DNA from 3 places in the Streptacidiphilus sp. PB12-B1b genome. Region 2 is predicted to be linked to each of the others. Evidence: riboswitches for the same ligand, from Rfam matches in the RefSeq annotation. Region 2 holds a riboswitch; each other region holds the start of a gene.

Region 1 (3,359 bases), 2.0 Mb from region 2:
ATGATCACCGCCGACGCGGTGTTCCTCCCGGACCGCCTGCTGCTGCGCATCGCCCGACCGGGCGGGCGCGGTACCCGGGGTTCCCCTCGTGACCCCGGGTACCGCCTGCCCGACCTGCCTCAGTCGGCCATGGGCAGGTAGACCCGGTTGCCGGAGGCGGCGAACTCCTCCGACTTGGCGCGCATCCCGGCCTCCGCGGCGGCAGCGGCGGCCTCCGCGCCGAGGCCGAGATCCGCGCCGAACTCCTCGCGGATGTCCTGCGAGATCCGCATCGAGCAGAACTTGGGGCCGCACATCGAGCAGAAGTGCGCGGTCTTGGCGGGCTCGGCCGGCAGCGTCTCGTCGTGGAAGTCGCGGGCCGTCTCCGGGTCGAGGGCCAGGTTGAACTGGTCCTCCCAGCGGAACTCGAAGCGGGCGTCGGAGAGGGCGTCGTCCCAGAGCTGCGCCCCGGGGTGGCCCTTGGCCAGGTCGGCGGCGTGGGCCGCGATCTTGTAGGTGATGACGCCGGTCTTGACGTCGTCCCGGTTCGGCAGCCCCAGGTGCTCCTTGGGCGTGACGTAGCAGAGCATCGCCGTGCCCCACCAGGCGATCATGGCTGCGCCGATGCCCGAGGTGATGTGGTCGTAGCCCGGGGCGACGTCGGTGGTCAGCGGGCCTAGGGTGTAGAACGGCGCCTCGTCGCAGACCTCCCGCTGCAGCTCCATGTTCTCGCGGATCTTGTGCATGGGGACGTGCCCCGGGCCCTCGATCATCACCTGCACGTCGCGCGAGCGGGCGATCCGGCCCAGCTCCCCCAGCGTCTGCAGCTCGGCGAACTGCGCCTCGTCGTTGGCGTCCGAGGTGGAGCCGGGGCGCAGCCCGTCGCCGAGCGAGTAGGTGACGTCGTAGGCGCGCAGGATGTCGCACAGCTCCGCGAAGTTGGTGTACAGGAAGTTCTCCTGGTGGTGCGCCAGGCACCAGGCCGCCATGATCGAGCCGCCGCGCGAGACGATGCCGGTGCGGCGGCGCGCGGTGAGCGGGACGTAGCGCAGCAGCACCCCGGCGTGGACGGTCATGTAGTCCACGCCCTGCTCGCACTGCTCGATGACGGTGTCGCGGTAGACCTCCCAGGAGAGCTCCTCGGCGCGGCCGTCGACCTTCTCCAGTGCCTGGTAGAGCGGCACGGTGCCGATCGGCACGGGGGAGTTGCGCAGGATCCACTCACGGGTGGTGTGGATGTTGCGGCCGGTGGAGAGGTCCATCACGGTGTCGGCGCCCCAGCGGGTGGCCCACGACATCTTCTCCACCTCCTCCTCGATGGAGGAGGTGACCGCCGAGTTGCCGATGTTGGCGTTGATCTTCACCAGGAAGCGGCTGCCGATCAGCATCGGCTCGGACTCCGGGTGGTTCACGTTGGCCGGCAGCACCGCCCGCCCGGAGGCGATCTCCTCGCGCACGACCTGCGGGTCCATGCCCTCGCGCAGGGCCGCGAACTCCATCTCGTCGGTGACCACCCCCCGCCGCGCGTAGGCGAGTTGGGTGACTGCCTGGCCGTCGCGGGCCCGGCGCGGGCGGCGCGGGCGGCCGGGGAAGACCGCGTCCAGGTTGGCCAGTCCGCCGCGCGGCGAGGTGTGCCGCAGGCCGTCGTCCTCGGGGCGGGCCTCGCGGCCGTGGTAGTCCTCGACGTCGCCGCGGCGGACGATCCAGGGGTCGCGCAGTGCCGGGAGCCCGCGCCGGACGTCCGGCTGGAACTCCGGGTCGGTGTACGGGCCGGAGGTGTCGTACAGCGGGACGGTGCCGCCGTTGGTCAGCCGCACCTCCCGGTAGGGCACCCGGAGGTCAGGACGCGATCCGGTGCGGTAGGCCTTGCGCCAGGCCGGGGCCGGGTAACCGGTGGACGTGCTGGAGGCTCCGGAGGTTCCGGAGGCGGCGTGCTGCTGCGGTCGTGCGTCATGCTCGGTCATGAGACCTGCTACTCCCTACGCCGGCATTACCCGGTCAGGTTCCTGCGGTCGGCGCAAGCAGCAGTCCCACATCGGCGTGCGATGTACGACGGTCAGCGCCCTCTCAGCCCGGTGCTCCGAGCTCCCGCGTCTGCAAATGAGATGGCCTCACCGTACCCAGACCCGGGCGGAGTTGGCCAGGGGGCCTGAGCAGACCGGACGCCCGGGGATATTCCGGGCGGCCGTTGTCGGTGCACGGGAGTATCGTCCGAACCGGATGGACCGGATGGACCGGATACCCGGGTGCGGGTGCCGGGGTCGACGGAGGGGGGCCGGAGATGGTCGGCAGTACGGGACGGGTGACCGGGACGGTCGGCCCGGGGCTGGTCGGCGAGGTGCTGATCGCGGTGCGCGGCGGCACCGAGGCGTTCCTGGCGTACCCGGCGGTGCCCGGCGAGCGGATAACCACGGGGACGCTGGTGATCGTCCAGGAGTACCTGCCGCCGCGGACGGTGTACGTGGCCCAACTAATCGGTTGAATCAAGCAACCAGCAGGGGATACGCCCGACTTGCCACGCCTTCCGCCGGCTGATCCCGCTCAAGTTTCCATCAATTGTGGGCACCGCCTTTCGCCGGCCCGGGCGGCGGGTGCACACTTCCGATCGGCCGCCTCGTAGCCCGCGCACTCCTGCACAGTCGCGCAGCCACGGGCCGGGCGGCGTCGAAGGGGGAATGTGCCGATGTTCATCGGCGTCATCGGGGGCGCGGCCGTCGTCGCCCTCATCGTTGTGATCGTGCTGTTCAAACTGATGTGGCGGGTCGCCGAGCCGAACGAGGCCCTGCTGATCTCCGGCTCCAAGCACCGGACCGCGGGGCTCGACGACGGCCTCGGGTTCCGTATCGTGACCGGTCGCGGCACCCTGGTGACGCCCGGGGTGCAGGTCGTCCGCAAGATGTCGCTCGACCTGAACGAGGCCGACCTGGACGTCGAGTGCGTGACCTCGCAGGGCATCCCGGTCCGGGTCCGGGGTGTGGTGATCTTCAAGGTCGGTGACGACCACGCGTCCATAGCCAACGCCGCCCGGCGGTTCCTGGACCAGCAGAAGATGATGGGCAGCCGGGTGCACAACGTCTTCGCCGGGCACCTGCGCTCCATCGTCGGCAGCCTGACCGTCGAGGACATGATCCGCGACCGCGAACGGCTGACCGGGGAGACCCGGGCGGCCTCCGGCTCGGAGATGGAGAAGCTGGGTCTGATCATCGACTCGCTGCAGATCCAGGAGATCCTCGACCCGACCGGCTACATCAAGAACCTCGCCGCCCCGCACGCGGCGGCCGTCCACCGGGACGCCCGCATCGCGCAGGCGGAGGCCGACCGGGCGGCGACCCACGCCGAGCAGGAGGCGGCGGCCCGCAAGGCCGAGTCCACCCGCAACA
Region 2 (3,359 bases):
CCAGATGCAGCACCTCGGGCCGGGGACCGAGGGCGGCGCGCGCGGCGTGGGCGACGTCGGCGCGGTCGTTCACCGCCAGCAGCCTGCCGTGCCGGGCGCAGGCGTCGGCGAAGACCTCCAGGAGCTCCAGCTCCTGCCGGGCCTCCAGGCCCTTGTCCCGCAGCTGGACGATGTCCACGCCGCCGGCCAGGACGGCGTCCAGGAACCCGGCAAGGTCTCCCTGCTCCCGGCGGGCGTCGGTGCACAGGTACAGCCGGGCGTCGCGCAGGGCGCCGTGGGTCACAGCGCCATCGCCTGGGCGCGGCGCTTGACCTCGGTGCCCCGGTTCTCGTTGAGCGCCTGGGCGGGGGTGCCCGGCAGCGAGGGGTCCTCGGTGAACAGCCACTCCAGGGCTTCCTCGTCGGTGAAGCCGCTGTCGCGCAGCAGCGTCAGCAGGCCGCAGATGCCCTTGACGGTGCCGTTGGGGCCGATGAAGGCGGCCGGGACCTGCAGGGCGTTGTTCTCGCCGCGGCGGACGGCGATCAGGGTGCCGTCGTCGACGAGTCGCCGCACCTTGGTCACCACCACCCCCCACTGCTCGGCGATGTCGGGGATGTACATCCAGGCGGGAATCAGGGCGTCAATCTTGGGATCAATCTGGCTCACCCCCCCAGACTGCCATCCCCGGCCCCCCGCGCGCACCACGAACTCCCGCCCGGTCGGCTCCGGCCGGGCCGGTTCAGCCGCCCACGGCCTCCTTGAGCGGCACCGAGGGGTCGGCCGCGCGGGCCCGGTCGACCGGCGTCCGGCGCTCGATCAGCCGCCGCCCCTGCGCCACGTCGCGCGGCCGGTCGACGGCGAGCAGCGCCACCGGGACGTCCCCGCGCAGCCAGAGCACGCTCCAGGCGGCGTCGCCCGCGGCCCCGCGCCACAGCGGCTGGTCGCCGGGGCCGTGCTGCCCGGCGTACTGCACCATCCGCCCGAACTGCTCGGACCAGAAGTACGGCACCGGGTCGTAGACCTCGTCCGCGCCCAGGGCGTTGGCGGCGGCCGTGCGCGGGCTCTGCAGGGCGTTGTCCCAGTGGTGGACGCTGAGCCGGGCGCCGTAGCGGGCGGAGGGGAAGGAGGCGCAGTCGCCGACCGCGAACACGCCCTCGGCCGAGGCCCGCAGCCGGTCGTCGGCGGCCACCGCGCCCCCGGCGTCCAGGGCGATGCCGGAGCCCTGCAGCCAGCCGGTGTCCGGCCGGGCGCCGATGCCGACCACGACCACGTCCGCCGGGAGCACCTCGCCGGAGGCCAGCCGGACCGATCCTTCGCTGAAGCCGCTGACGGCCGCGCCGGTCCGCAGCTCCGCACCGGCCTGGGCGTACCAGCCGCGCATCCGCTCGCCGACCTCGGCGGGCAGCGCGCCCGCCAGCGGCGTCCCGGCCGCCTCGACGACGGTGACGGCGCAGCCCAGCTGCCGGGCGACGGTCGCGGCCTCGGCCCCGATCCAGCCCGCGCCGACCACCACCACCCGCGCGCCGGGGCGCAGCGCGGCCTTCAGCGCGACCGCGTCGTCGTGGGTGCGCAGCAGGTGGGCGCTGCCGGGCAGACCGGGCAGCGCGACCGGGCGGGCGCCGGTGGCCAGGACCAGCCGGTCGTAGGGCAGCTCCTCGGCGTCGCCGCCGCCCGCCGCGGCCTCGGTGCGCAGGGTGCGCCGGGCGGTGTCCGGGGCCAGGGCGCGGCGCCCCAGCAGCAGTTCCACGCCCAGGCCCGGGTAGTCCACCTCGAAGCGGGAGTGCTCGGCCTTGCCCAGGAGCACGTCCTTGGAGAGCGGCGGCCGGTCGTAGGGCGGGTGCGGCTCCGCCCCGAGCAGGGTCAGCCCGCCGTCGTACCCGCGCTCCCGCAGGGCCAGCGCGGTCTGCATCCCGGCGATCCCGGCCCCGACCACGACGATCCGCTGCACCATCGGCCCTCCACCCCCACTGCGCTCGAACACCCCGTCACTGTACGGCGCGGGGCGCGACTACAGTGGGAAAGGCAATCACGGGAGCCCGGCGCACCGGGCTGAGAGGCAGGCGAGCGGGCGCAGACGCCCCCGGCCCGCGACCGTCCGAACCTGATCCGGGTCATGCCGGCGAAGGGAGCGCAGCAATGGCGGCACGCGTCCGTACGGCGGACGTCCTGGTCGTGGGCGGCGGCATCATCGGCCTGGCGGTGGCCTGGCGCAGCGCGCAGCGCGGCCTCGGCGTCACGGTGCTCGACCCCGATCCCGGGCGCGGCGCCAACCAGGTCGCGGCGGGCATGCTCGCCCCGGTCACCGAGTTGCAGTACGGCGAGGAGCCGCTGCTGCGGCTGGGCATCGCCTCCAACGAGCGCTATGCCGCCTTCGCCGCCGAGCTGTCCGAGGCCGCCGGGGCCGGTGTCGGCTACCGGGCCTGCGGCACCCTGGCCGTGGCGCTGGACGCCGACGACCGCTCCGAGCTGCGCGAACTGCACGCCTTCCAGCAACGGCTGGGGCTGTCGTCGGACTGGCTGACCGGGCGGGAGTGCCGTCGGCTGGAGCCCCTGCTGGCGCCCTCGGTCCGGGGCGGCCTGCTGGTCGGCGGCGACCACCAGGTGGACGGCCGCCGCCTGGGCGCGGCGCTGGTCGCGGCCTGCGAGCGGGCGGGCGTGCGGCTGCACCGCTCCCGGGGCGCCGAGCTGACCCTGGCCCCGGCGGCGGACCGGGCGACCGGCGCCCGCGCCGAGGACGGCACGGTGTTCGCCGCCGGGCAGACCGTGCTGGCGGCCGGCAGCTGGTCCGGCGAGCTGCCGGGTGTGCCGCCGGAGCTGCGGCTGCCGGTCCGGCCGGTGAAGGGGCAGGTGCTGCGGCTGCGGATGGAGAGCCCGCTCGGGCAGCCGTTCCTCTCCCGCAACGTCCGGGCGCTGGTCCGCGGCGGCCACCTGTACCTGGTGCCGCGCGCCGACGGCGAGCTGGTGGTCGGCGCAACCACGGAGGAGCAGGGCTTCGACACCACGGTCACCGCGGGCGGGGTGTACGAGCTGCTGCGCGACGCGCACGAGCTGGTCCCGGGGATCACCGAGCTGGAGCTGGTGGAGAGCAGCGCCGGGCTGCGGCCGGGCAGCCCCGACAACGCGCCGCTGCTGGGCCCGACCGCGCTGCCCGGGCTGGTCGCCGCGACCGGCCACCACCGCAACGGCGTGCTGCTGACCCCGGTCACCGCCGACGCCCTGGCCGCCTACCTGGGCACCGGCGTGCTGCCGCCCGAGGCCGAGCCGTTCAGCCCCGCCCGCTTCGCCGCCCCGGCGGCCGCCGCCGCACCCGTCCCGAACCGTCCGGCGCCGAGCCGTCCCGACCCGAACCGTCCCGACCCGAACCGTCCCGCCCAGAACCG
Region 3 (3,359 bases), 1.9 Mb from region 2:
TCCGCCGGGACACCGTCCGGCCGCTGCGCCTTCCAGCTGCCGAAGTCGAACGCCGACAGCTGCGCCAGCGTCGAGGCGGAGACCGCGCCGCGCCCGTCCGAGGTGCGGTTCACGGTGCGGTCGTGGACGCACACCAGCTGGTTGTCGGCGGTCAGTCGGACGTCGCACTCCAGGGCGTCCGCGCCCTGTTCGATCGCCAGCCGGTAGGCGGCCAGGGTGTGCTCGGCCAGCGTCCCGGAGGCCCCCCGGTGCGCGACCACGCGCACGGCGGCCCGGTTGGGCAGGACCAGCGGGCTCTCCGGCGGGCTGACCTGCGGCTCGGCCAGGGAGCCGGGCTGGGCGCCCGGCTGGGGGCTCGCGGCTCCCGGCGGGTCCGCAGGGGCGGCGGCCGGGGCGATCGGGGCGTTCGACACACCTCCACGATAGGCGGCGGCGGTCGAACACCCCCACGGCCGGGGCGTCCGGCAGGTGAACTCTCAGTGACCCTTGCGCAGCAGCGGGGTGAGCGCCCAGGTGAGCAGCGCTGGAACCAGGAACGAGAACAGCGAGGCCGAGGTCCACACCTCGGGGTGGATGCCGGTGACGTTCTGCGCGTGCGCCCAGAAGTCGGGCCACCACTGGAACCAGCCGGTCAGCCCGGCCGGGGCGATCAGCTCGTACACGGCGAAGCCGATCGCCCACGGCAGCAGCGTCAGCCAGCGGATCGGCGCGGACTCCGACATGTCCCAGCCGCCCGGGCGCCGGCCCGCGCCGAAGAAGAAGTCCACGGCCAGCACCGCCGACAGCGGCACGAAGACCGCGCCGATCAGGCCGAGGAAGTTCTCGTACCCGCTGAAGTCGGTCACGCCCAGCGCCAGGACCGTCACCAGCGCGCCGATGCCGACCGTCAGGTAGCGCCGGTCCGCCCTCGGGAAGACGTTGTGCAGCGACATCGCGGTCGAGTAGACGTTGGCGAAGGACTGGTCGGCCTCGCGCAGCACCAGCACCGAGAAGAACACCCAGCCCGCGGTGATCCCCATGAACGTCGTGAAGATCTTGTTCGGGTCGCCGCCCACCTGCACCAGCGCCAGCAGCCCGACCACGTAGCACCACACCTGCGAGACGGTGTAGCCGCTGAACGCGCCCCAGAACGAACTGGCGCTGCTGCGGGCGTGCCGGGTGTAGTCGGCGGCCAGCGGGACGAAGGAGATGGAGACCGCGATCACCGCGTCGGTCGCGGGCAGGAACCCGGTCCAGTTGCCGCGCCCCGGGTCCGGCACGCCCCGGCGCAGCAGCTCCACCGTGAAGAACAGCATGGCGATGCCGACGGCGATGGCGACGTAGCGGCGCAGCACCGAGATCGCGCCCAGCGGGCGGATCGTCATCGCGGTCGTCAGCACCCCGGCGACCACCACGTACACCCAGTGCGGGATGCCGCCGTACAGCGCGTCCGCGCCCATGGCGATGACGGTCAGCTCGAACACGCCCCAGCCGACGCACTGGATCACGTTCAGCACCGTCGGCAGGTACGACATCCGGGTGCCGAACAGCCCGCGCAGGATCGCCATCGCGGGCGCGCCGGAGCGGGTGCCGATGACGGCGGCGACCGCCAGCATCAGCGCGCCGATGACCGTGCCGACGACGATGGCGGTGATGGACGCCGCCAGGCTGAGGTCCTTGTTGTTGAAGACCAGGACGGTCGCGGCGCTCTGGAAGCCGATCAGGCTGATGCCGAGGTTGGTCCAGAACGCGGCCTGGTCCCGGAAGCCCAGCGGACGCGGCGGCGCGGTGTCCAGCACCAGCGGGGCCTCGGCGCGCCCGCCCGCGCCCGGCGGCTGCTCCAGGACAGGGGACGGCGGTGTGGACGCGGACATGGACGTCACGATGGACTCAGCTCCCTACGCCGGCATTACCCGGTCAGGTTCAGGCGGTCGGCGCCCCGTTTCGGCGCCCTCTCAGCCTGGATAGGTCCAAGCTCCCGCATATGCGTGCGAGCCACATGCTAGGCGCAGGCCGGGCTGCAGCCAAGGTCTGTCCAGGTCGCGGACCTGCTCCGGCCCGCCCGGCGGCACCGCCGAAGGGGGCTGCTGGACTGACAGGAACACGGGGTACCTTTCATCACAGCCGGACGCACGCACCCGCCGTACAGGCCCTGGATGCGGCGCACGGCTGGCGCTTACGACGCCCCGACATCGCGTGGGCAATGCTGGGGGCCGCTGGGTCCAACTACGAGGAGGTCATGCGTGAGCACCGAGCACGAGGGCGGGCTCTCCGGGTCGGACCGACCCGAACCCACCGCCGAGGATTCGGTGGCACCGCCTGTCGGCGCACCCGCCCCCTCCCCGGCAGCCACCGAACCCCCAAGGACCCCGCGCTCGCCGCCTTCCCACCCCCCGCATCGGCAGCCGACGCTGCGTCCGCCGCCGCCTCCGCGCCTGCGACGCCCGCGTCCCCGGCCGCACCCGCCGATGCTGGGCTCGCGTCCGCCGATGCTGCGTCCGCGTCCGCCGATGCGCCTGCTGCCGCACCCGCGCCTGCTGAAGCTGCGCCCGCCGCCGCCTCCGCGCCTGCGACGCCCGCGTCCTCGCCTGCTCCGGCTGATGCCGCGCCTGCGTTCACCGATGCGCCCGCCCCCTCCGCACCCCCCGCGCCCGTGCCTGCGTCCGCGCCCGCCGATGCTGCCGAGCCCTTCGCTGCCCCCGCCCCTGCGGCGGAGCAGCAGCTCTCGATCCCCGCGCCGCCGCCCGCGCCCCCCGCCTTCGCGCCTCCCGCGCCCTACGGCGAACCGCCCGCGCCCGCCGCGCCGTACGGCACCCCCGCCCAGGATGCCTACGTTGCCCAGGAGGCGTACTCCGGCCACGAGGCGTACTCCCGCCAGGACGCCTACGTTGCCCAGGGTGCGCACCCCGCCCAGGACGGCTACCCCGCCGCAGGCGTTGGCTGGGGCGCCGGTACTCCCTACCCGCCGGCGGCGTTCCCCGGCGAAGCCCCACCGCGCAAGCGCCGCCGCCGTTCCGGCCTGGCCGCCGTCCTGGTCGTGACCGCGCTCGTCGCGGGCGGCATCGGCGGCGGCATCGGCTCCTGGCTGGAGACCCGCGACAGCTCCGGCGGCAGCACCAGCGTGGCCGCCGCCGTGAGCCCCAAGGACCTCAGCCGCTCGCCCAACAGCATCGCCGGCATAGCGGCCCGCTCCCTGCCGAGCGTGGTCACCATCTCCGCCTCCAACTCTCAGGAGTCGGGGACGGGCACCGGCTTCGTCTTCGACAGCCGGGGCTACATCCTCACCAACAACCACGTCGTCGCCCCCTCGACCAGCGACGGCAAGCTCAGCGTGAAGTTCTCCGACGGCAGCAGCTACCCGGCGACGATCGTCGGCCGCG

The links. Region 2 has a riboswitch for thiamine pyrophosphate ahead of thiO (glycine oxidase ThiO). Riboswitches for the same ligand answer to the same signal wherever they lie in the genome.
Region 1: it holds a riboswitch for thiamine pyrophosphate, as region 2 does, so the genes downstream of both, thiC (phosphomethylpyrimidine synthase ThiC) here and thiO (glycine oxidase ThiO) in region 2, are expected to answer to the same signal.
Region 3: it holds a riboswitch for thiamine pyrophosphate, as region 2 does, so the genes downstream of both, GXW83_RS00610 (cytosine permease) here and thiO (glycine oxidase ThiO) in region 2, are expected to answer to the same signal.

Annotation. Positions count from the first base shown of each region.
Region 1 is NZ_CP048405.1:66,672-70,030, reverse strand. It holds gene GXW83_RS00330 (HTTM domain-containing protein) at 1-141, shown strand, start outside; gene thiC (phosphomethylpyrimidine synthase ThiC) at 120-1,943, opposite strand; TPP riboswitch at 1,939-2,081, opposite strand; gene GXW83_RS00320 (hypothetical protein) at 2,261-2,461, shown strand; gene GXW83_RS00315 (flotillin family protein) at 2,663-3,359, shown strand, end outside.
Region 2 is NZ_CP048405.1:2,036,372-2,039,730, reverse strand. It holds gene thiE (thiamine phosphate synthase) at 1-283, opposite strand, end outside; gene GXW83_RS09285 (Rv2175c family DNA-binding protein) at 280-645, opposite strand; gene GXW83_RS09280 (NAD(P)/FAD-dependent oxidoreductase) at 719-1,930, opposite strand; TPP riboswitch at 1,998-2,125, shown strand; gene thiO (glycine oxidase ThiO) at 2,116-3,359, shown strand, end outside.
Region 3 is NZ_CP048405.1:133,534-136,892, forward strand. It holds gene GXW83_RS00605 (glycerophosphodiester phosphodiesterase) at 1-326, opposite strand, end outside; gene GXW83_RS00610 (cytosine permease) at 477-1,853, opposite strand; TPP riboswitch at 1,857-1,971, opposite strand; gene GXW83_RS00615 (S1C family serine protease) at 2,633-3,359, shown strand, end outside.